Regions from separate parts of the Niveispirillum fermenti genome, predicted to be linked through region 2. Evidence: predicted binding sites of a transcription regulator. Region 2 holds the regulator's gene; the other holds the start of a gene.
The links. Region 2 encodes LexA, which represses DNA repair genes until DNA is damaged. Its sites were predicted from a motif close to ATGTTCTANTTTGGTTC; they were not measured.
Positions count from the first base shown of each region.

Region 1: recA (recombinase RecA) is a predicted target of LexA. The motif match lies at 9,060-9,076, and genes of this name have one in related genera.

Region 1 covers NZ_CP156681.1:2,478,479-2,490,071, forward strand. The annotation lists gene ABC728_RS22650 (ABC transporter ATP-binding protein) at 1-98, shown strand, start outside; gene ABC728_RS22655 (alpha/beta hydrolase) at 109-975, opposite strand; gene ABC728_RS22660 (DUF481 domain-containing protein) at 1,007-1,897, opposite strand; gene ABC728_RS22665 (Dps family protein) at 1,971-2,450, opposite strand; gene ABC728_RS22670 (hypothetical protein) at 2,693-3,238, opposite strand; gene ABC728_RS22675 (5'-methylthioadenosine/adenosylhomocysteine nucleosidase) at 3,323-4,084, opposite strand; gene ABC728_RS22680 (response regulator) at 4,081-4,512, opposite strand; gene ABC728_RS22685 (PAS-domain containing protein) at 4,509-7,169, opposite strand; gene ABC728_RS22690 (glycosyltransferase family 9 protein) at 7,232-7,828, opposite strand; gene ABC728_RS22695 (tetratricopeptide repeat protein) at 7,780-8,598, opposite strand; gene ABC728_RS22700 (hypothetical protein) at 8,592-8,936, opposite strand; gene recA (recombinase RecA) at 9,163-10,239, shown strand; gene alaS (alanine--tRNA ligase) at 10,493-11,593, shown strand, end outside.
Region 2 covers NZ_CP156678.1:157,796-169,388, forward strand. The annotation lists gene ABC728_RS00660 (dicarboxylate/amino acid:cation symporter) at 1-133, opposite strand, end outside; gene ABC728_RS00665 (ABC transporter transmembrane domain-containing protein) at 471-2,264, opposite strand; gene rpmE (50S ribosomal protein L31) at 2,475-2,696, shown strand; gene ABC728_RS00675 (spore coat protein U domain-containing protein) at 2,915-3,823, shown strand; gene ABC728_RS00680 (hypothetical protein) at 3,914-4,396, shown strand; gene ABC728_RS00685 (VOC family protein) at 4,455-4,877, shown strand; gene ABC728_RS00690 (MarR family transcriptional regulator) at 5,064-5,603, shown strand; gene ABC728_RS00695 (DUF2336 domain-containing protein) at 5,608-6,801, shown strand; gene ABC728_RS00700 (DUF6065 family protein) at 6,817-7,551, shown strand; gene ABC728_RS00705 (hypothetical protein) at 7,805-8,035, opposite strand; gene lexA (transcriptional repressor LexA) at 8,140-8,874, opposite strand; gene ABC728_RS00715 (methyl-accepting chemotaxis protein) at 9,244-10,923, shown strand; gene ABC728_RS00720 (molybdopterin molybdotransferase MoeA) at 10,975-11,593, opposite strand, start outside.

The DNA of each region.
Region 1 (11,593 bases), on a different replicon from region 2:
CGCGCCCGCGCCATCGTGACGATGCGTCGGCCCGCAGCACGGCCAATGCCATCCGCAACCGTCTGTCTGATGTCGTTGAGGCGGGCGAGGGTATCTAGGGTTGCTCCGTCACCCCGCTGGCCCGGGGCTGTCCGGGCGGCGAATGGCCACGGCCCTGCCACCGGCGGCGGGGGTCTTCTGCTCCAGTGTGGGCCGTGCCCTGGTCCGTGCCGCCTCGCCGCCCAGGAAGGCCAGAAGTGCCCGGCACTGGTCCGGCGGCAATTCACCATCTTCATGCCCGGAGGGCATGGGAACAATCGTCAGCGGTGCCGCCGCCGGCTTTCCGAGTTCCGCATCCGCGCTGCCCAGGATCAGTGTGGGGGCACGCACCATGGGCAGCAGGCCCGTCACGCTCAACCGGTGGCGTAACAGAGCCTGCACGGGAAGCAGCGGGAAGCGCCTGCCCATCCGCCCGGCCATGCTGGGGCAGGGCGCTTCCAGGACCAGGGCGGCCGTTGCACGCTCCCCCGCCAGCATGGCAGCCGGAACCGCTCCCATTTCCTGTCCGTAAAGAACCAGCCTTCCCCCGGAAATTCCGCGCGTGACGAGAAGGTCGGCCCAGGCGCGGGCATCGAGCATCAGGGCGTTCCCGCCCGGCCGGCCTGGATTGCCCGCATAGCCGCGATAACCGGCCAGAAGCACGCCAAACCCCGCATCGGCCAGGACCCGCGCCCGGTCGGCCCGGTCCGCCGCCTGTCCCCGGCTGCCATGCAGCAACAGGATGGTGGGCTTGGTCAGCCCGTCCGCCGGGCGAAGGCTGCCTTCCAGCAGCAGCCCGTCGGCCGTCTGCGCCCAGACGGGCTGGAAATCACCCAGCCCGGCATCGGCCAGGGGTGTGGCACGCGCAGAGGGGCGGAACAGGAGTGTGTCCTGCCGCAACCGGAACCAGAGCGCGTAGGCAATCCAGAGCAGCAGGGGGAACAAGACGTAAGCCACCCGTTCCCCCCATTGCCGCCTGCCTCATCGATCAGAATGTATAGACCAGCGTCGCCCGGCTCAATGTATCGGTCTGCTTGCGGTCATCCGGCGGCTCCGTCTCATGGCGCAGCGTGAAGCCGATGCGGGCGGAGAACAGCGAATTGATCCGCGCGGTCAGGCTGGAACTGCTTTCCAGCGTCTGGTTCTGGTCGCCGGTCAATGTCTTGATGGTCTGCGCGAACTTGATGTTTTCGTTGAATTCCTGGGTGTAATTGGCGTTGGCGCCGAACACGAATTCATGTTCCACGGCCGACACGCCGGGCGCGCGGACCTGGAAACTGTGCCGGGCACCGGGGCCGCCCTCCACCGAAAGGCGCTTGCCGTCGCTGTCCAGGATCAGGTAACCGATACCGACCGTTTCGGTCAGCCGGTGGCGGTACCCGGCGAACAGATCGCGTTCCCAGGTGAACTCACCGGCCGCGTAAAGCCGGGGATTGATGAAATAATTGGGCTTGTACCCGGCCGTATAACGTTCCTTGGAGGTTTCGCCTGACGCCCGCTGCAGGTCGGCGCTGCTGGTGATCTCATGACGCCACCGCAGCGTCTCCTTCACCAGGTTCAGGCGGATGGCGAGCGACCGGTCGTCGGTATTGCCCGAGGACAGGGAAGCGCCCAGTTCGCCATCGCCGCTCCAGCCGGCGATGACGCTGCTGCCGGCGGCCCGTTTGGCATCCCGCTCGGCCTTCTTGCGCTGATCACGCAGGTCCCTGGTGAGCGCGCCGATGGCCTCGGCGTGGTCGGGATAGGCATCCAGAGCCAGTGATTCGACCGTGTCCAGCGCCGTACCGTCCCGCGTTGCCGCCTGACGGATCATCACCTCTATACCTTCGGGAAGGGGGGAGGTCTGGGGAACCTGGGCCAGGGCCGCAGGCGTGGACATCAAGAAAAAGGTCAGCGCCGCGATACGCGGCGCTGTCTTCAAACCTGTCATTGTTCCGTCGAACTCCGTTCGGTTACTCAAGCATGGAACGCAACATCCAGGCAGTCTTTTCATGCACCTGCATACGCTGTGTCAACAGATCAGCGGTTGGCTCGTCGCCGGCTTCCTCCACCAGCGGGAATATCGTGCGGGCCGTGCGGGCCACGGTCTCATGTCCTTCCACCAGTTGGCGGATCATGTCCTGGGCGCGCGGCACCTCGGTTTCCTCCTTCACGGAGGCCAGCTTGCCGAACTGGCTGTAGCTGCCGGGCGCATGGAACCCCAGCGCGCGGATACGCTCCGCCACCTCGTCCACGGCGGTGAACAGTTCAGTGTACTGCGCCATGAACATGGTGTGCAGCGTGTTGAACATCGGCCCGGTGACGTTCCAATGAAAATTGTGGGTCTTCAGAAACAACGTGTAGCTGTCGGCCAACAGGCGCGACAGCCCGTCCGCGATGCGGGCGCGGTTCTCGTCGGTGATGCCGATATTGATCGCCGGTGCGGTGGCCATTTCTCGCCTCATCCCTTGTGGTTGTCGTCAGGAGACATGGGGATAGTGACGACAAAGGTAAAGGCTGGCAAGTGAAGCTTAGCCCTATAACCAATTGATAATGGTCTAAAAAATTCGGGGAGGACATGGGTTATGACCTTTGGTTGCCACCTTGTCCCCCCCGCAAGGTGCGAGGAACCGTCGGGTTCCCCGACAGATCCCGCCGACGGCATGCGATTGCCGGCGGGACCGGTGCGGATATGTCAGGCGGTGGCGGCAAGGCTGCTTGCGGCCTGACTGGTGCCCGTCTTCTGACCATAGCTGGCGATGGCACTTTGCAACTGGCTGATCAGGGCGCTGATCGGGTCTTCTTCCGCGCTGTCATCCTGTGTGGAACCGGTGGTCAGGCCGCTCAGGTCATTGCCAGCACTGGCCCGGGGCGGTGGTCCACCGGGACCGGGCTGACCGCCCGGCGGGGGCCCACCAGCACCGCCGGCCTGTTCCTGGGCATCCAGCAGGGTGCGGCGCGTGCCGTCACCCATGCGCTGGAACGCGGTTTCCATTTCTGCCTGGGTCAGGTTGCCGTCACCATCGCTGTCTAGGGAGGCAAACATGTCCTCCGCGCTGGGTCTGCCGGCGGCACGGGCGTTGGCGTCCGCTCCCTTCGGACCGGCAGCGCTGAACTCCTCCAGCGAAAGGCCACCGGAACCGTCCGCGTCGGCGGCCTGGAATTTTTCCTGCGCCCGCTGCTGCCGGGCGGCGGCGGACGGCGCATAGATGTTGGCGCTGCTGATGCTGCTGATACTCATGGTCGCTCCTACAGGGACAGGGTTGCCGGACCCGTCCTATCAACGGCCGGGCCGGCCCCTGCCTGTCGGGCCATGGGCGATTTTTCAGATCACCGCGGCAATGCGGCGGATGATGCGGGCGGCGTTGCCGGCGGCATTGCGGGCGAAGGCGGGAAAATCCAGGTGGCTCTCCTCTCCCGCCAGATCGGACAGGGCGCGCACGACCACCAGCGGCACCCCGAACCGGGCCGCCACCTGGGCCAGTGCCGCTCCTTCCATTTCGATGGCCTGTGCCTGGAACCGGTCGAACAGCCCGGCCCTGGTTCTGGCGCAATTGAGGAAATGGTCGCCCGTCAGCACCGTACCGAACCGCCATTGTGCCGGGCGCGATGCCCCTGGCGCCGGGGACAGGTCCAGCCCGGCCAGTGCCGCCCGGATCGTATCGTGCAGCCCGTCGGCCAGCGGATAGCCGAACCGTTCGTCGAAGCCCGGCAGCGGCGGCACGCCCGGCTGATAGGGTTTCAGCGCTCCCCCCGCCAGGGCCCCGTAATCATGCTGGATCAACCGGTCGGCGATCACCACGTCGCCCACGGCCAGCGACGGGTCAATGCCGCCCGCCACCCCGGAGAACAAAAGCCCGCGCACACCCAGATGGTGCAGCAGCAGCGTCCCCACCACGGCCGCGTTCACCTTGCCGATCCCCGCTTCCACCATCACCACGGGCTGCCCGTCCAGCAGGCCGTTCAGGAAGCGGAAACCGGCGATCCGTTCCTCTCCCTCCTGCCGGAACAGGGGTGAGAATTCGCCCATCTCCTCCGGTATGGCGCAGATCAGGCCCAGGGGGGCGGTCCGGCGGGGCGGGGTCATGGCGCGCCTGTGCTGCGATTGCGGATATTCTTGGCCAGCGTGCGTATCCGCACCTCCAGTTGGGCCGCGCTGTAGGGCTTGACGATGAAGGCATCCACCCCCTGGGCGCGGGCCGCCAGCACATGATCCTTGGTGCCGTGCCCCGTTTCCATGATGAAGGGAAGGTCCGGCCGGATGGCCCGAACGGCCGTCAGCAGGTCCATCCCGTTCATGCGCGGCATGGCCCAGTCGCAGATGATCAGGTCGATACCGCGCGGGTTGCTCTGGATCATGTCCAGCGCATCGCTGCCATCATTGGCGGCCAGCACCTCGCGGATTCCCATCTGGCGTAACACATCGGCGATCCAGATCCGGGTCTGTGGCTGGTCCTCCACGACCATGATGCGCAGGGACCGGATCGGGTCCTCGGGCATGTAATGCCGGTTCATGTGCTTCTCTTCGCTGCCAGGGCATCGGCGACGGCCCGCCGCAGGCCGTCCGGGTCGATGGGCTTGTACAGCACGGGAATGCCGGACGGCAAATCCGTCACTTCCGCGTGGCCGCGACCGGGATAGCCGGTCATGAACAGCACGGCAACCGTTGGATCAAGCTCGCCCACGAGATGGGCCAGCCGCACCCCGCCCAGGGCGGGCATGACAAGGTCCGTCAGCAACAGGTCGACCCCGCCCTCCTCGAACCGTTCCAGCGCCTCCACCCCATCGGCGGCACCGCGCACATGATGGCCGTCCTGTTCAAGGAAGGCCGTGACCAGGGTCAGCAACTCCGGCTCATCCTCCGCCACCAGGATCGTTGCCGGCGCAACTGCGGCCCCGGGGCGGGGGTCGGCACCGGTGACGGCTGCCGCCACCGGCGGTACGGCCAGCGGCAGCCACAGGGTGAAGCGGGTGCCGTGGCCGGGCTGACTGTCCACCAGGATGGTGCCGTCGGCCTGGGTGACGGTGCCATAGACCATGGCCAGCCCCAGGCCGGTGCCCTGGCCCGGCGGCTTCGTCGTGAAAAACGGGTCGAAGATGCGGTCCAGCAGTTCCGGCGGCATGCCCGTGCCCCGGTCGGTGACCGACAGCAGCGCATGGGCGCCCGGCGCCAGACCGGCGGGCGGGGACCCGGTTTCCACTGTTTCCAGCACGACCGACAGCGGGCCACCGCCAGGCATCGCGTCGCGGGCATTGATGGCCAGGTTCAGCAGCGCCTGGGCCACCATATCCGGGTCGATGGCAACCCAGACCGGATCGTCGGGCACCGACAGGGTCAGGTCGATGGTGGCGCCCAGCAGCGGCTTCAGCAGGAATTCCTGCCCCCGCAGCACCCCGCCCAGGTCGATGGGGCGCGACGGGGTTACGCCCTTCTGGCGCGAGAAAGTCAGCAACTCCCGCGTCAGGGCGGCGGCCCGGTCCACGCCCTGGCCGATCTTGGCCAGATAGCCGGCCAAGGGGCTGTCCGCGGCCACACCCATGCGGGCCATGCCGGCATAACCGCCGATGACCGACAGGATATTGTTGAAATCATGCGCGATCCCACCGGCAAGCTGGCCGAGCGCCTCCATCTTCTGGGCCTGCAGGAACTGGCTTTCCAGCCGCTTCTGTTCCGTCACGTCGGCGAACAGCACGACGAAGCCGCCGCCCGGCATGGGAAAATGCCGGACCTGCAGCCAGGCGCCGTTAGGCCGCTGGCGCTCACTGAAATGCACGCCCAGCCGTCGGATGCGGTCATAGTCGGCCAGACTTTCCTCGACCGTCTCGCCTGGATATTCACCCTGCCGGGCCAGCAACACGACAAGGTCATGGTCCTTCAGGCCCGGGCGCATGAAACCCGGTGGAATGTCCAGAAGCTCCGACACGCGGCGATTGGCGACAAGCAGCCGGCCATCGGCGTCATACACCTCGATGCCGATCCCGACATTGTCCATCATGCTGTCCAGGATGCGGGTCTTCTCCCATATCTCGTGCTCGGCCTGCCGGCGGTCGGTGATGTCGCGCAGATAGGCCGTGTAGCGCCGGCCCGGTCCCAGCGGCACGGCCGTGACGGCCAGTTCGATGGGCAGCGTGCTGCCGTCGCGCCGCCTGGCCTCCGTCTCCATGCGGCGGCCCAGCATCGTATCGTTCCGCCCGGCCAGCAGCGCGGCCAGCCCCGTATCGGACGGGTCCCGGTGATGGTGCGGCACAATCAGATCGACCAGTGTCCGGCCCACGGCCTCTGCCCGGGTCCATCCGAATGTACGTTCGGCGGCGGGATTGAATTCAAGCACCGTTCCGTCACCGTCGATGGACACGATGCAGTCCATGGCCGTATCCAGGATGGAACGCGCACGCGCCTCGCTCTCGCGCAGGCGCAGACTGGCCGCCGCCTCGTGCGTGACATCGCGGAACAGGCACAGCACCAGCCGTTCCTCCCCCGTCTGGAAGGGGACGGCGGACATTTCCGCCAGTCTCTCGCTGCCATCGCAGCTTTGCAGGCCGATACGCATCTGAGACACCGGCTCTCCGCCCGTGACCCGCCGGAACAGCATCTCTGCCAGGGGCCGCGCCTCGGGGCTGGCAAAGGACAGGATATGGACCCCCCGCGCTTCCAGGTCGGGGGCCAGGCCCAGGATGGTCCTGCCGGCCTTGTTGATGAACCGTCCCCAGCCTTGCAGATCGTGCACGGCGATGCCGTCGGGCGACAGATCGACCAACTGGCGATAGCGCTGCTCGCTGTCGCTCAACGCCACCTCGCGGCGTTTCAGTTCGGTGATCTCGGTGCGCAGGCACAGGATGCCGCCATCGGGCAGGCGCCGGTCCTGCACGCGAATCCAGCGGCCGTCGGGCAGGCGGAACTCCACCGGCCGGCCATCGGCACGGCGCAGTTCGCAAAGCCGTTCGGCGACGAAATCCTCTTCCCCGCGGCCACGGGCGGAAGGGTTCTCCCCCACCCGAATCCCGGCGCGCAGCAGCGCTTCGAAGGTCACGCCGGGCACCATCTGGGGCGACGTGGCCGGGAAAAGCGCCCGGAAGGCGGGATTGGCGCGTATCAGCCTTTCCTGCGCATCGAACAGGGCGGCCCCGTCCGTCAGCATGTCGAAGGCGATGCTCAGGCTGTCCAGGGTCAAGGCCGGGTCCTTGGGCTTGCGGGCCGTTTCCTGTGGTGATGGTGCCTTGGTCCCGGCCGCTGTCAAGCCGTCACGGGCAGGGCGGCCCGCAGCCGGGTGATCAGGCCGGCCCAATCGCCGCAGCGCTGCTGGCGGAACAGGCGCATGGAAGGATACCAGGGCGTCTTCGCCGACTTCTCCAGCCACCGCCAGTCCGTGTCGGTCGCGATCAGGGTCCAGACGGGCCGGCCCATCGCGCCGGCCAGATGCGCCAGGGCGCTGTCGGGCGTGATCAGCAGATCCAGATGGGGCAGAATGGCGGCGCTGTCGGTCCAGCCCGTGATCCGGGGCGCCAGATCGGTGACGGAACCGGGCAGCGCGGCGGCGGCCAGTTCGGCATGGCCGGCGGCCACCTGCATCGCGTACCAGTCGGCCCCCTGGCAGGCCAGCAGCGCCAGAAGCGGCGCCAGCCCCGGTGTACGCCAGCGGTCGCCCGGATGGGCGGGATTGCCGGCCCAACTGAACCCGATGCGCGGCCGGCCGGGGCGGCGGGGCAGATGCGGCGCCCATGCCGCGACGCGGTCCGGATCGGCAGCCAGATACGGGCCGGTCCAGGGAATGGTCTGCGGGGTCAGGCCAAGCAATCCCGGCAGGTCCAGCAGCGGCACCTGGAAATCCACGGGCGGGGGGGCTCTCCACGCACCAGCATGCGGCCATGGTGCCCGTCAGCGAACAGGGGCGCCAGGGCGGGCGGTACCTCCAGCACCACATCCGCCCCCGCGTCGATCAGCGGGCGGGTCAGGCGCGCGCACATGATGGTGTCGCCGGCCCCCTGTTCATCCCATACCAGGATGCGCCGACCGGCCGCCGGCTCGCCCTGCCAGGCCGGGATGGACTGGTGCCGGGGCGGCCGGGCAGAAACCGACCAGCGGTGCCGGTAGCTGGCAAATCCCTCCGCCCATCGGCCCAGCCGCAGCAAGGCAAGCGATCGGCCCAGGGCGGCTGATGTGTCGCCGGGGGCCAGTGCCAGACAGCGCTCGAATGCCTCCAGCGCGCCGGCCGGATCGCCCGTGACGCGCCGGAACAGGCCCGTATCACGCCAGACATAGGCCTGGTCTGGGCCCAGGCGCTGCGCGGTCTCCAGATGCGGGCCGGCCTCGGCCTCGTTCCCCGTATGCAGCAACAGGTTGGCCAGCGCGCAGCGGGCGGGCAGAAGGTTGGGGGCAACGCTGACCGCCTGTGACAGCATCCGCAGGGCGGTCACCTCGTCGCCATCCCGGCGGGCTGCATCACCCAGGCTCAGCAATGCGCCGGGATGGTCGGGTGCCGCCGCCAGCACCCGTTGCCAAAGGGCCAGCGCGGCGTGTGCATCGCCGCGGGCGGCGGCCTCCATGGCCTGTCGCGCCAGAAGGGGGGCGGCGGGTGCTGTCGATGAACCGGTTCTCACCATTGTTTCTCCGTCAGGGTCGGCTTGCCCTGCACCGTGCTGCTGATGGCCTCCGGCATGCGGACCAGCCGGTCGCCGCGGATGGGCGGCAGCGGATCGGGATCATAGACCTGCTTCAGACGGCGATATTCATGGTCGTGATATTCCTGCTGTTCCTGGAAATCAGGCTCGCCATCGCGGCGGCCGGTCACGATCACCTCCTGCTCCATGGCGGGGGTGGCAGCTGGCGGCAGGCGCGCCGCGCCGGGGTCCTGCGCCGGGGCCGGCAGTGCCAGCAGCAACAGGGCCAGAACGGCACAGGGCAATGGTCGGGCGGGGTGATTCCCCACGGCGATCGGCATGGATGGACCGGCAGGCAGGATGCGGACAGGACAGCATAGGCGATTTCCGCCACGAACACTCCTGTCCTTTGCACCATCCGCGCATCCGCACGCCATTGCCATGGCTGAACAGGCGACGAATGTGAACGTAATGGGAACATTAGCACTTGGCGGGCGAGAACAAAAAAGGTACAACAGGTGCAGTTGAACGCGCATGCCTATCCGTGCGAGAAGGAAGGGGACAGATATGTCGGCAGCTCCACTCCGTCTGGTTGAAACACCCATGGACAAACAAAAAGCTCTCGATGCCGCGCTGGGTCAGATCGAACGCGCGTTCGGCAAGGGCTCGATCATGAAGCTCGGCGCCAAGGAGGCCATCTCCGAGACGGAGGTGGTGTCCACGGGCTCCCTGGGCCTCGACATCGCGCTGGGCATCGGCGGCTTCCCCCGGGGCCGCATCATCGAAATCTACGGGCCCGAGAGCTCGGGCAAGACGACGCTGGCGCTGCATGCCATCGCCCAGGCCCAGAAGAATGGCGGCGTCTGCGCCTTCGTGGATGCCGAACATGCGCTGGACCCCTCCTATGCCCGCAAGCTGGGCGTGGATGTGGATGAATTGCTGATCTCCCAGCCCGATGCCGGCGAACAGGCGCTGGAGATCGCGGACACGCTGGTGCGCTCCGGGGCGATCGACGTGCTGGTGGTCAATTCCGTCGCGGCCCTGGTGCCACGCGCCGAACTGGAAGGGGAGATGGGCGACAGCCATGTCGGCCTGCACGCCCGGTTGATGAGTCAGGCCCTGCGCAAGCTGACCAGTTCCATCTCCAAGTCGCGCTGCCTCGTCATCTTCATCAACCAGATCCGGTTGAAGATCGGCGTGATGTTCGGCAATCCGGAGACGACCACGGGCGGTAATGCGCTGAAATTCTATGCCTCCGTCCGCCTGGATATCCGCCGCATCGGCTCCATCAAGGACAGGGACACGGTGACGGGCAACCAGACCCGTGTGAAGGTGGTGAAGAACAAGATGGCGCCACCCTTCCGCGTCGTGGAGTTCGACATCATGTATGGCGAGGGCGTGTCCAAGGTGGGTGAACTGCTCGACCTCGGCATCCAGGCCGGTGTCGTTGACAAGTCGGGCTCCTGGTTCTCCTACGATGGGCAGCGGATCGGCCAGGGGCGGGAGAACGCCAAGACCTTCCTGCGCACCAATCCGGCCGTGGCCGACAGCATCGAACAGAAGATCCGGTCCAATGCCGGCATCGTGGCCGGTGCCATGATGGGCACGCCGGAGACCGATGGCGACGCTTCCAGCCCGGATTGATGGACGGGCGTTCCCCGCACGGGGGCGCTGCATGCGAAGATGGGGGAGGCGCTTGCCTTCCCCGTTTTGCTGTCCGGCCCGTGACCATCATCAGAGGGGGTTGCACGCGCTGACCGGACACGGTGCCGGCCTGAACCCCGGCCCCAAGCGGGCATGACCCCCCAGCCCCAAGCGGGCATGGACAGGCCGCCGCTTGCCACGGTACAACCCGTACCCCATGTCGCGTTCAATGCAGCAGTCAGGTCGTCATCCCATGTCCAAGAAGACCGTCAACGAAATCCGTTCCACGTTCCTCGATTATTTCGGGAAGAATGGCCACGCCATTGTCGACAGCTCGCCGCTGGTGCCGCGCAATGACCCGACGCTGATGTTCACGAATGCCGGCATGGTGCAGTTCAAGAACGTCTTCACGGGGCAGGAGCCACGACCCTATACCCGCGCGACCACCTCGCAAAAATGTGTGCGCGCCGGTGGCAAGCACAACGACCTGGACAATGTCGGCTTCACGGCCCGCCATCACACCTTCTTCGAGATGCTGGGCAATTTCTCCTTCGGTGATTATTTCAAGGCTGATGCCATCGAACTGGCCTGGAACCTGATCACCAAGGAATTCGGCATCCCGGCGTCCAAGCTGACGACCACCGTCTTCCATGATGATGACGAGGCGTTCGGCCTGTGGAAGAAGATCGCCGGCCTGCCGGACGATCGCATCATCCGTATCCCCACGTCCGACAATTTCTGGATGATGGGCGATACGGGTCCCTGCGGCCCCTGCTCGGAAATATTCTATGACCATGGGGCGCATATTCCCGGTGGGCCGCCGGGCAGCCCGGATCAGGATGGCGACCGCTTCATCGAGATCTGGAACCTAGTCTTCATGCAGTACGAGCAGTTCCCTGCCAAGGATGGCGGGTACCAGCGCGTGCCCCTGCCCAAGCCCAGTATCGACACCGGCATGGGGATGGAACGTCTGGCCGCCGTACTGCAGGGCGTGCATGATAATTACGATATCGACCTGTTCAAGGGCCTGCTGGAGGCATCGGCGGAAGCCACGGGCGCCAGCCTGCGGGGGCCGCATGCGACCTCGCACCGCGTGATTGCCGACCATCTGCGCTCCTGCTCCTTCCTGATTGCCGACGGCGTCATGCCGTCGAATGAAGGGCGTGGTTACGTCCTGCGTCGCATTATGCGTCGCGCGATGCGGCATGCGCACATGCTGGGCGCCAAGGAACCCGTGATGTACCGTCTGGTCCCGGCCCTGGTGCGCGAGATGGGCGGCCATTACGCGGAACTGGTGCGAGCCCAGGCCCTGATCACCGAGACCCTGCGCCTGGAGGAAACCCGCTTCAAGCAG
Region 2 (11,593 bases):
TCTCGCCGATGGACGGATAGAAATGGCCCAGCGCGATGCCGATGGCGATGGCGCCCAGCACCTGCACATAAAGGCTGTGATAGAATTTCCCGCGCGCCACCGGCGCGGCCGTGACGCTGGCACCCTGGGCCATGTCGCTTCTCCCGTTTCGATGTTGACCATCGGTGGGTTGGGAGCCCCCGGCCCCGTCCCGCCCTTCGTGCCCCCTTCAGAGCACGTCGCGTGCCAGAGGGGTGGTCTTCATCTTTTCAAGGACTTGGCGTCCGGCCGGCTGCCGGTCTGTCGGGAAATCCGGACAATTTCCAGGGCCGCGCGTGCGGATTTCCGGACAAGCACGCCCGACCATCCCGTGTGGGGGGAGGGCACGGCAGGCGCGGTGCGCCGTTGCCGGCAGCCATGCGCGCGCCCCCCCTGTGTGACAGGGTGTGTGACGTCACACGGGGGAGGGGAAGCGGGAGAAGCCTTGCGCGTCAGCCCCGGTCGAACTGGAGCGCGGCCAGCCGGGCATAAAGGCCGTTGCGGCGGATCAGTTCCTCATGCCGTCCCGTCTCCACCACGCGGCCCGCCTCCAGCACGACGATACGGTCGGCATTGACAATGGTGGACAGCCGGTGGGCAATGATCAGGGTGGTCCGCCGCTTCATCAGCCCGTCCAGCGCCGCCTGCACAGCGCGCTCGCTTTCCGCGTCCAGCGCCGATGTCGCCTCGTCCAGCAGCAGCACGGGGGCATCGCGCAGGATGGCGCGGGCGATGGCAATGCGCTGGCGCTGGCCGCCGGACAGGCGCACCCCCTTCTCGCCCAGGAAGGTGTCGAACCCTTCCGGCATGGCTTCGATGAAATCCAGGGCATGGGCGGCGATGGCGGCCTGACGCACCTCCGCATCCGTGGCCCCCGGCCGGCCATAGCGGATATTCTCCATGGCATTGGCCGAGAAGATCACCTGTTCCTGCTGCACGATGCCGATGCGGGCCCGCAGGTCGGCCGGGTCCGTCCGGGCGATGTCAACGCCGTCCAGCCGGATCACGCCGGCCTGCGGGTCATAGAAACGCAGCAGCAACTGGAAGATCGTGGTCTTGCCGGCCCCGCTGGGTCCCACCAGCGCCACCCGCTCGCCCGGATGGATGACCAGATCCAGACCCGACAGCGCGCTGTCCCGGGGGCGGGAGGGATAGTTGAAGGACACGCCATCGAACACGACCTCCCCCCGCGTCGGCACCGGCAGGGGCAGCGGATGGGAAGGGGCGCGGATGTCGGGAACGGTGGCCAGCAGGTCGAACAGCCTTTCCGTGGCGCCGGCCGCGCGCGACAGGTCGCTGGCCACCTCGGACAGGGCGCCGACCGCGCCCGCCACCATGACGGCATAGAAGATGAAGGCGGAAAGCTGGCCGGGGCTGATGCGCCCGGCGATGACATCATGCCCGCCGATCCACAGCACCATGCCGATGGCCCCGAACACCAGCACGATGACCAGCATGGTCAGCCAGGAGCGGGCGCGGATGCGCCGCAGGGAGACGGCAACCGTCTCCTCCACCCGGTCGGCGAAGCGGCGCACCTCCATCGGCTCGCGGCCGAAGGCCTGGACCGTGCGGATGCCGCCCAGCACCTCGTCCACCGTGCTGCCGATATCGGCGACCGCATCCTGGCTGGCCCGCGACAGGGTGCGCACCTTGCGCCCGAACACCACGATGGGCGCCACGACCAGCGGCACGACCAGCAGTACCAGCCCCGTCAGCTTGGCACTGGTCAGGGCCAGCAGCGCCAGGCCGCCGACCAGCATCAGCGCGTTGCGCAGCGCGATGGATACGCTGGTGCCGATCACCTGCTGGAGCAGCGTGGTATCGGTGGTCAGGCGCGACAGCACCTCGCCCGTGCGCGTCGTCTCGAAGAAGGAGGGCGACAGGGTGACCAGATGGTCGAACACCTTGCGCCTTATATCGGCCACCACCCGTTCCCCGATCCAGGACACCAGATAGAATCGGGTGAAGGTGGAGACCCCCAGCAGTACGATGACCACCAGCATGACCAACAGCGCCTGGTTCAGCAGGTCGGCATTGCCGGCCGCGAATCCGCGATCGACCAGGGCCTTCAGCCCCTGCCCCAGGCCCAGCACGGTGCCCGCCGCCACGACAAGGGCCAGCGTGGCCCCCGCCATGGCCATGCCATAGGGCTTCAAAAAGGGCCAGAGCAGCCGCAGGGGCTTGAGATCGCGGCGGTTGCGGCCATCCGGGCCGCCCGTTCCGGCACTGCTGTCACGAAAGACCAAGGAAGTCGCTCCGGCAGGAAGAAAGCTGATGAAATCCACACGCACCCGTGGTAACCGCATGGCCGCGCCAGGGCAATATCCACGCCCGGGTGGCATAGCTGCCGCGCCCATGTGTATCAGCCCTGCCTTGCAGCGATGCGGGGCCGGATGGGGTTGCCACCGCCCCAGGCTTTGTATATAAGCGCGGCTTCGATTTAGGGACTGCCGACCATGAAGCCTGACATCCACCCCGCTTATCACGAGATCACCGTCGTCATGACCGACGGTTCCTCCTTCAAGACCCGCACCACCATGGGCAAGGCCGGCGACACGCTGCGTCTGGACATCGATCCGAAGTCCCATCCGGCCTGGACGGGCGTGCAGAAGCTGCTGGATACCGGTGGCCAGATCGCCAAGTTCAACAAGCGCTTCCAGAGCTTCGGCCTGAAGTAAGCTGCTTGGCCGCAAGGCACGCGCAAAAGCGTCGCCGGACATTTCCGGCGACGCTTTTTGTATTGGCCTGCCTGTATGTTTGGTCTGCCTGGATCAGGCTGTCCGGACGGTGCGGGGCCTTTATACGAATTCGCACCAGGCGGTCTGGAGACGGGTGGCCGATGCTGGCATTGTCGGTTGCACGCTTCTGCAAGCTTCCGGACAGGGTGAGACGTGCGATGCCCCCGATGTTCCAGCGCCTGCCGTTCCTGCCCGTGCTGCTGTTGCTGGCCGGGACCCTGCCGGCTATGGCCAAGGACAGCGACCGGTGCGACATCGACATCCGGTCCATCGACCGGATCGAGCCGACGGCTGAGTATGATCCCTATGGCGGCGGCGCCACGGGCTATAACGAGATCGAGCTGCGGCACAAGGATGGCGGCGCCTGCGCGCTGCTGGTCGGCATCGATGACGGGGGCAACGGCACCCGCGTCATGGAAAGCGCCAAGGACCGGCTGGTCTATGAACTTTACAAGGATGCCCGGCTGAGCCAGCGGGTCGGCGACATCCGTGGCAACGAATCGGCCATGTTCCCCCTGGCCATGAGCGCCAAGCAGGATACCGCCCGCCTGCAGGTCTTCAGCTATATCGAGCCGGGACAGCTTGTCGCCAAGGGCACCTATCAGGACCGCGTCACCGTCAATGTCTATGAGCTGCGGGACGGGACGCCCTATGGCCCCATCGCGTCCCGCACGGCCCAGGTGCGTACCAAGGTGCGGTCCGTGGTCAGCGCCAGCGTGGTGGTCGACGGGGTGTCGCGGCCGCTGTCCGGATCGGTCGGCACGCTGGACATGGGGGAACTGACGCGCGGCGGCAGCGGCCGGTTCGAACTGTCGGTCAGCGGCAATGGCGACTATTCGCTGTCGCTTTCCTCCGAGAATGCCGGCCGCCTGGTGTCCCGCGACAGCCCGTCGGGCATCGGTTATCGGCTTTATGTCGGTGGCCGAGCCGTGTCGCTGGGTAGCGGCACCACGGTGGGGCTGGGCGGCGCCGGCAATTACGAATTGCGGGTGGAAAGCGACGCGGCACCGCAGGCGCTGGCCGGCACCTACCATGACAACTTGATCTTAACGATCACGACCGAATAATATCCTTATTGCCGGCCAAATGGCCGGCACGGCGCTTCCCCGCCCAGGGGGCTGCCGGAATGCCCAGAACGGGTGGAAGTGAGGTGGGATATGGCCAATCAGTTCAGGCGCAATGCCATCGGCCGCGTCACGGCCCTGCTGGTCCTGGCCGGGTGCGCCGGGGTGGGCGTTCTGGCGCAGGCGCAGGGATCGACCCAGGCGACACTGACCCTGCGCGCCAGCATGCCGCAAAGCTGCACCGTCGCCCTGTCCACCACCAGCGCCACGCTGGACCTGAATGCCGGCGTCACCAACCTGCCCGTCGCCACGGTGGAGGAGCGGTGCAACGCCTCCAACGGCTATACGGTCAGCATGGTGTCCAAGAATGGCGGCGCCCTGTCGGCCGGCGGGGCCAATATCGGCTATACCCTGCATTACGGGGACACCAACAGCAGCACCGGCACCCTGGCCGCCGAACGCGGCGTGTCCGGCAATGCGCGGCAGACCGTGCTGTCCGTCTCCATCCCGCCCGGCACCAACCGACAGGCCGGCGATTACGAGGATACGGTGACGATCAGCATCGCCGCCAAATAACCTTCCCTACCCCTCCCCGCCCATCCCGCCCATCCCGCCCATCCCGGAGGAACCCGGCATGACAACGCGGCCACGCTTCCATCTGGCCTTTCCCGTTCATGACCTGGACGCGGCCCGCGGCTTCTATGGCGGCCTGCTGGGCTGTGCGGAGGGGCGCAGTTCCCCTCAATGGGTGGATTTCGATCTTCACGGTCACCAGATCGTGGCGCATCTGGCGCCGGGGGAATGCGGCGCGCGCGATACCAGCCCCGTGGACGGGCATGACGTGCCCGTCCGGCATTTCGGCCTGATCCTGGATTGGCCGGATTGGGAGATGCTGGCGGCCCGGCTGCGCGCGGCGGGCCAGCGCTTCATCATCGAACCCGGCATCCGCTTCACCGGAAAGCCGGGGGAACAGGCGACGATGTTCCTGCTGGACCCGTCCGGCAACGCCCTGGAATTCAAGGCGTTCCGCGACGAAGCCATGATCTTCGCCCGCTGAGGTCGCCCCCCTCCATCCAAAGGGCCTATACCGCCGGAGAGGGGTATTTTTGTGCGGTTGCACTTGCGGTCGCCGCCACAGACGATAATGTAGGGGAAGGGCGGGACGAGTGCTTTCTTCTCCGGCCGGCTTTCTGCCATGAGGCGAGCGATGATGGCGGGTGATGAAGGGTGGGGGATTGGCAGGATGATCAGGTTGACCCGCATCGGCGAAGCGCCGGTGGAACATTTCCCCGACCGGAGCCAGCCGGCCCCGGTAAGCGAGATTTCGCTTTATGGCGACATTGCCCGCGTGCTGGACCATATGCAGCGCCGTCTGCATGATGTGGTCCGCGTCGAACTGGGCCGGATCGGCGTGGATGACATCAGCCCCATGCAGGTGCTGATGCTTCTGAATATCGGCGGTGACGAACTGACCGTCCGCGACCTCATGGAGCGCGGCTATTATCTGGGGTCCAACGCCAGCTACAATCTCAAGCATCTGGTCGAACAGGGCTATGTCGACCGCGGGGCCTCGGCCCGCGATCGCCGGGCCGCCCGCCTGCGCCTGTCGGAAAAGGGCGAATGGCTGTGTGCGGAGATCAAGAAGCTGGAGGAGCGGCAGGCCGCGCAGTTGCTGCACACCGCATCCGATGTCCGGGACCTGGAGACCACATATAACATGCTGCGCCGCCTGGAACGGCTTTGGGGGGATGTCGTCCGTTACGACAGCCGTGGCCAGGACTGACCCCATGATGATGACCCCGACGGCCGGGGACCCCGCGGCCCCGGCGCGACCCGTCCTCCGGGCCCGCCTGAACAGCAGCGACGTGGAACGGCTGCTGAAGCAGCCTGGCAGCGGCGCGCGCATCGATACCATGACGAAGCTGGTCATGGAGATGGAGGAAGGCGGACTGACGGCCAAGGAACAGCGGCTGGCGCTCGATGTGCTGCGCGCCTTCGCCTCCGATGCGGAGATGGAGGTGCGGGCCGCCGTGGCCTGGCAGATCCATAACAGCCCCATCCTGACCGCCGACATGGCGGAAAAGCTGGCCCGCGACGTGGCACAGGTGGCCGTGCCCATCCTGAAATATGTGGATGGTCTGCCGGAGAACCTGTTGCTGGAGATCGTGGCCGAGCGGGATCCGCAGAAGCAGCTAGCCATCGCCGGGCGCCGCACCGTGTCGGAAGCCGTGTCGGCCGCCCTGGTCGAAACGGGCAATGTCGTCACCGTCGTGCATCTGCTGCGCAATCGCGGTGCCGCCGTGCGGGAGGCGACGCTGAGCCGTGCGGCGGAACGGTTCGGGCAGTTCCGGATCGTTGCCGACAGCGTCGCCGCCCGGCCGGATGTCACCGTCGCCATCGTGGAACGCATGATCGCCCTGGTGTCGGAGGATGTGCGCCAGCAATTGATCCGCGACCACAAGATCGAGCCGGCCCTGGCCAAGCGGCTGGCCGAGGGGGGACGGGAGGCCGCAACGCTGCGCGTCCTGCAGCCCCTGCTGGTCTCCCCCGATGATGCGGAGATGGTGGCCAAGCATCTCTACCGCCAGGGCCGGCTGACCCCGCAGGTACTGTTCCGGGCCCTGTGCGCGGGCGATCTGGAACTGTTCGTGGCGGGCATGGCGGCACGGGCCAACATCACGCCGCAGGCCGCCGGCATCCTGGCCTGGGATGATGGCGTGCTGGGGCTGCATTGCCTGATGGACGCGGCGGCCATTCCCGGCCCCCTGACCGCGCCCTTCCGCACGGCCCAGCAGATGGCGCTGGAGATTGAATATGCGGCCGGCAACTGCACGCGGGAGAAATACCAGCAGGTCGTGCTGGAGGCCCTGTTCGACCGCTATGCCGACACCGCGGAACGGGAGGTGGACGAGTTGCTGATGCAGATTTCCGACCAGCCCGGCATCGATGTCGGTGCCATCCTGAATCCGATCCGGGCATAAGGGCCCCGGTCCCACATGAAGCTGATCTGCTATGCCATTCATGGCGATCCGCCCCTGATCCGTCCGGCACCGGCCACGCGCGACTGGATGGACGGCACCCCGCAGGCCTATGCCTATCGCTGCCTGCCGCTCAACATCGCCAATGCCCATGGCTGGGAACTGCTGAACCGCAGTGGCTTCACGGCCCATTGGGATGGCGGAAGCGGTATCGACAGCATCAGCATCACGCCCGATCCCGGCACGACGGCCCCGGCCATCAGCCATTTCGGCTCCGGTGTGCTGACCTTCCATATCGAAGCCGTGTTCCGCACCGAGCCGGGGTGGAGCCTGTGCGCGCAGGGCCCCGTGAACCGGCCCAAGGATGGTATTTCCGCCCTGTCGGGCATCATCGAGACGGATTGGGCACCCTACAGCTTCACCATGAACTGGAAATTCACGGCGCCGGGCCGGACCGTCCGGTTCGACGCCATGGAACCTTTCTGCACGATCTTCCCCGTGCAGCGCCGCCTGCTGGAAAGCGTGGAACCGGAAATCCGCAACCTGTCGGACGATCCCGAACTGGCCCGGCGGTTCGAGGATTGGGCCCAGGGCCGCACCCGCTTCAATGAGGAGTTGAGCCAGCCCGGATCGGACGCCCGCACAGCCAAATGGCAGAAAAGCTATTATCTGGGGCTGTTGCCGGACGGCAGCCCGGCCGACCCCGACCATCTGGTCAAGCTGCGGCCCCCCGGCTTCGTGGACAAGCGCTGAGCCTGATCCGGGTCGTACTCATTCACCGCGCCGGTGGCGCCCGTTCATACCATTCCCATTCTGCGGTGATCGGACCTTGTTGGTTCCGATCACCGCATTCAAGCGCCGGCGCCAACATGCCGGGCGCCAACATGCCAATGGCTTGGCTACGCCGCACGAGTGGTGCTGCGGCCGGTGCTGCGGCGCCCGCCACCGCATGGCGATCCATCCCCGCCCCCCGGCCCGGCTGTGACGGCCGGCACCCTGCCGGTCGTCAGCGTTCCGGCCCCAGACACCCCCGTTCCACCGACTGCGCCGCCAGTTCCTGAAACCGGGACAGATAGCGCCCGTCACCCGCCATGGTCGGGTCGCGGATGGTATCGGCGTTCAACTGGCGCATTTCGGCATTGATACGGTCACAGGGGCTGGCACAGCCCGACATGGCCAACGACAGCGGCACCAGCAACAGCAGCGCACGCGCCGCGACGGACGACAGGGCGGACATGGGTGACCAGCCATCTTTCAAACCGTTTCGATGACTGGCACCCTGGCACCCGGTCCGGGCAAAAGCGCGGCATGTCCGTGTCGCGATTGCGGCAGTGGCCGCCGTCAATACCGGCGGATCAACCCGACCAGCCGGCCCTGCACATTGACCCGGTCGGCCCCGAACACGCGCGTTTCGTAATTGGGGTTCGCAGGTTCCAGCGCGATGGAATTCCCCTTGCGGCGCAGGCGCTTCAGCGTCACCTCCTGCCCATCCACCAGCGCCACGACGATCACGCCATTCTCCGCCGTCTCGCAGCGCTGGATGATCACCGTGTCGCCATCCAGGATGCCGGCATCCACCATGCTGTCACCGGCGACTTCCAGCGCGTAATGATCGCCCGTCGCCACCATGCTGGCGGGAATGTCGATCGTCACCGAACTGTCGCGCATCGCCTCGATCGGCAGGCCGGCGGCGATCCGGCCGTAAAGCGGCAGGGCCACGGCTTCGGCGTCGTTGCTGGCCGGACGCCCCGGCAGGGCGCCCCGGAAATCTCCCTTGATGACATTGGGCTTGAACCGCGGCGTCACATCCGCCGGCGGCTGTGACGCCGGTGCGGCGGCCGGGCGGGCCTTGGCCGCCGGCTTCTCCGGCAGGCGCAGCACCTCCAGCGCGCGGGCGCGATGCGGCAGGCGGCGGATGAAGCCCCGCTCCTCCAGCCCTGTGATCAGCCGGTGGATGCCCGATTTCGATTTCAGGCCCAGCGCATCCTTCATTTCATCGAAGGAAGGGGAGACCCCACCCTGTTCCAGCCGCTCATTGATGAAGAACAGCAGTTCCTGTTGCTTGCGCGTCAGCATGGCATCCCCTTGACCGCAACCGCCCGTCGCCCATCCACGCAGCGGCATGATACGGTCCGACTATAGAACAATCCCGGAACGTCAATCAATGTTCTATTTTGGTTCGTGCTTTCACAATGTCCATCAGCACGCAATCCGTCCCGCCGACACCACTATAGGGGGATATAGCCACACCAAAAATGTACTTATAACATTCGGCCTATGGATGTTGGATAGGTATTCATCAAGTTTCACCTGACATAACATGCACATTTAAAAATTTCTTAGAGAAAACATCCCGGAAACCACATATACGAAAGGATAGGTGGCAGCACCATCAAAATCATTATAAATATTTATATAGCTAATTTTCCAATAAGGAAATTGCCGGTGCGTATTTTTAAGCCTTCTCAGGAAACCCGTCGACTTTCCGCTTTAAGGGATGCTATCGATCGCTCTCAATGTGTCATTGAATTTGATATTAACGGATATATACTAGATGCAAACGAGAACTTCCTGACATCTCTCGGCTATCATCGTGAAGATATTATTGGGAAACACCATAAAATTTTCGTTCTTCCCAAAGAACATGCAAGTGAAGGATATCGCGATTTCTGGAATACGCTGAAGCAGGGCAAATTCCAGACCGGCGTTTTCCGCCGGGTCACCCGTGAAGGTCGGGAAATTTGGATCCGCGCCACATATAATCCTGTCTTCAACCGGGCAGGTCAGGTGGTCCGGGTCGTGAAGCTGGCGACAGACATTACGGAAACCATCCACCTGCGAAATGATCTCGCCGCCAAGGTGGCCGCCATCGGCCGGTCACAAGCCGTGATCGAGTTCACGTCCAGCGGCGAGATCATGACGGCGAACGAAAATTTCCTGTCCGCGCTGGGATACCGGCTGGAGGAGATCCAGGGCCGGCATCACCGCATGTTCGTTCCCGCGGAGGAGCGGGAGAGCACCGCCTATCTCCAGTTCTGGCGGCAACTGGCCGCCGGGGAACATAATGGCGGGGAGTTCCGGCGCGTGCGCAAGGATGGGCACGACATCTGGATCCAGGCCACCTACACCCCTATCCTCGACGAGGACGGGCGGGTGGAGAAAGTGGTGAAATTCGCCACCGACATCACGGAACAGAAGCGCCGCACGGCCGATTTCGAAAGCCAGATCCAGGCCATCAGCAAAAGCCAGGCGGTCATCGCCTTCAACCTCGATGGCACGATCATCACGGCCAATGCTAATTTCCTCGACACGCTGGGATACCGGCTGGAGGAGATCCAGGGCCGGCATCACCGCATGTTCATGCCGGAGGAGGAGCGCGACAGCGCCCCCTATCGCCAGTTCTGGGAACGGCTGGGCCGCGGTGAATATCAGGCCGGCGAATATCGGCGCATCGGCCGCAACGGGCAGGAAGTCTGGATTCAGGCCTCCTACAATCCCGTCCTGGATTTGAATGGCAAGCCCTACAAGGTCGTGAAATATGCCAGCGACGTGACGCGGCAGGTGCTGGCCCGTCAGCGCAGCGAACATGTGCGCAGCATGATGGAGAATGTTGCCGCCGGCGCGGAGCAGATGAACGCTTCGATCCGCGAGATCGCTCACAACATGGCCCGTTCCCGCGACGAGGCCGAATCGGCCAACCGCCGCGTCGACGCGGCCGGTGCCGTGACGGCACGCCTCAGTTCGCTGTCCGACAGCATGGTCGAGATCGTGAACCTGATCTCCGGCATCACGGGACAGATCAACCTGCTGGCCCTGAACGCCTCCATCGAAGCCGCGCGCGCCGGGGAGGCCGGAAAGGGTTTCGCCGTCGTCGCGCAGGAGGTGAAGAACCTGGCCAACCAGGCCCGCGCCGCCACCGACCGTATCAATGATGATATCGGCAGCCTGCGGGAGACGGCGACGGAGGTCGTGCAGACGCTCGACAGTATCCATGGCGCCATCAGCCAGGTCAGCGACTATGTCAGTTCCATCGCCGCCGCCGTGTCGCAGCAGAGCGCTGTTGCCGGCGACATGTCGACCAGCATGCAACGCGCTGCCGCCGAAGCAGCCCGTATCGGGGCCTGACCCGGCGGCCGGAGCGCCCACGCGGCGACGGGTGTCAGAGGGCGACCGGCGTCAGAGCGCGTCGAGCGGCATTACCCGCACGCGGTCCCCCGCCCTGGCCGGCGGGGCGTGGGGGGCGCGCAGGATCAGGCAGTCGGCCCAGGCCAGGCGGCTCAGCATGCCGCTATCCTGTTTGGGAAAGGGTTCGGCCACAAGGCGGCCTTCCCCATCGGTGGACAGCCGGGCACGGATGAAATCAGCCCGCGCGTCGTTGCCCCCCATGTCACGTCCCAGCACGGCGTCACGCAATTCGTCATCCGCCGGCAGTCCCTGCATGGCCAGCAACAGCGGGCGCAGGAAAAGCCAGGCGCAGACCAGGGCGGAAACGGGATTGCCGGGCAGCCCGATCATGGGCACGCCATGCATGCGCCCGAAGATCAGCGGCTTGCCGGGCCGCATGGCGATCTTCCAGAAATCCAGTTCCATCCCCGCCGCCCCCAGGACGGACCGCACCAGATCATGTTCCCCCACCGACGCACCGCCGATGGTGATCAACAGATCGGTGCCCGACGCGGCGGAAACCAGGGCGGACAGGCTGTCCACACTGTCGGCCGCGATGCCCAGATCCACCGGCTCGCCGCCCAACTGGCGCACCAGGGCCGCCAGCGCCAGGGAATTGGAACTGACGATC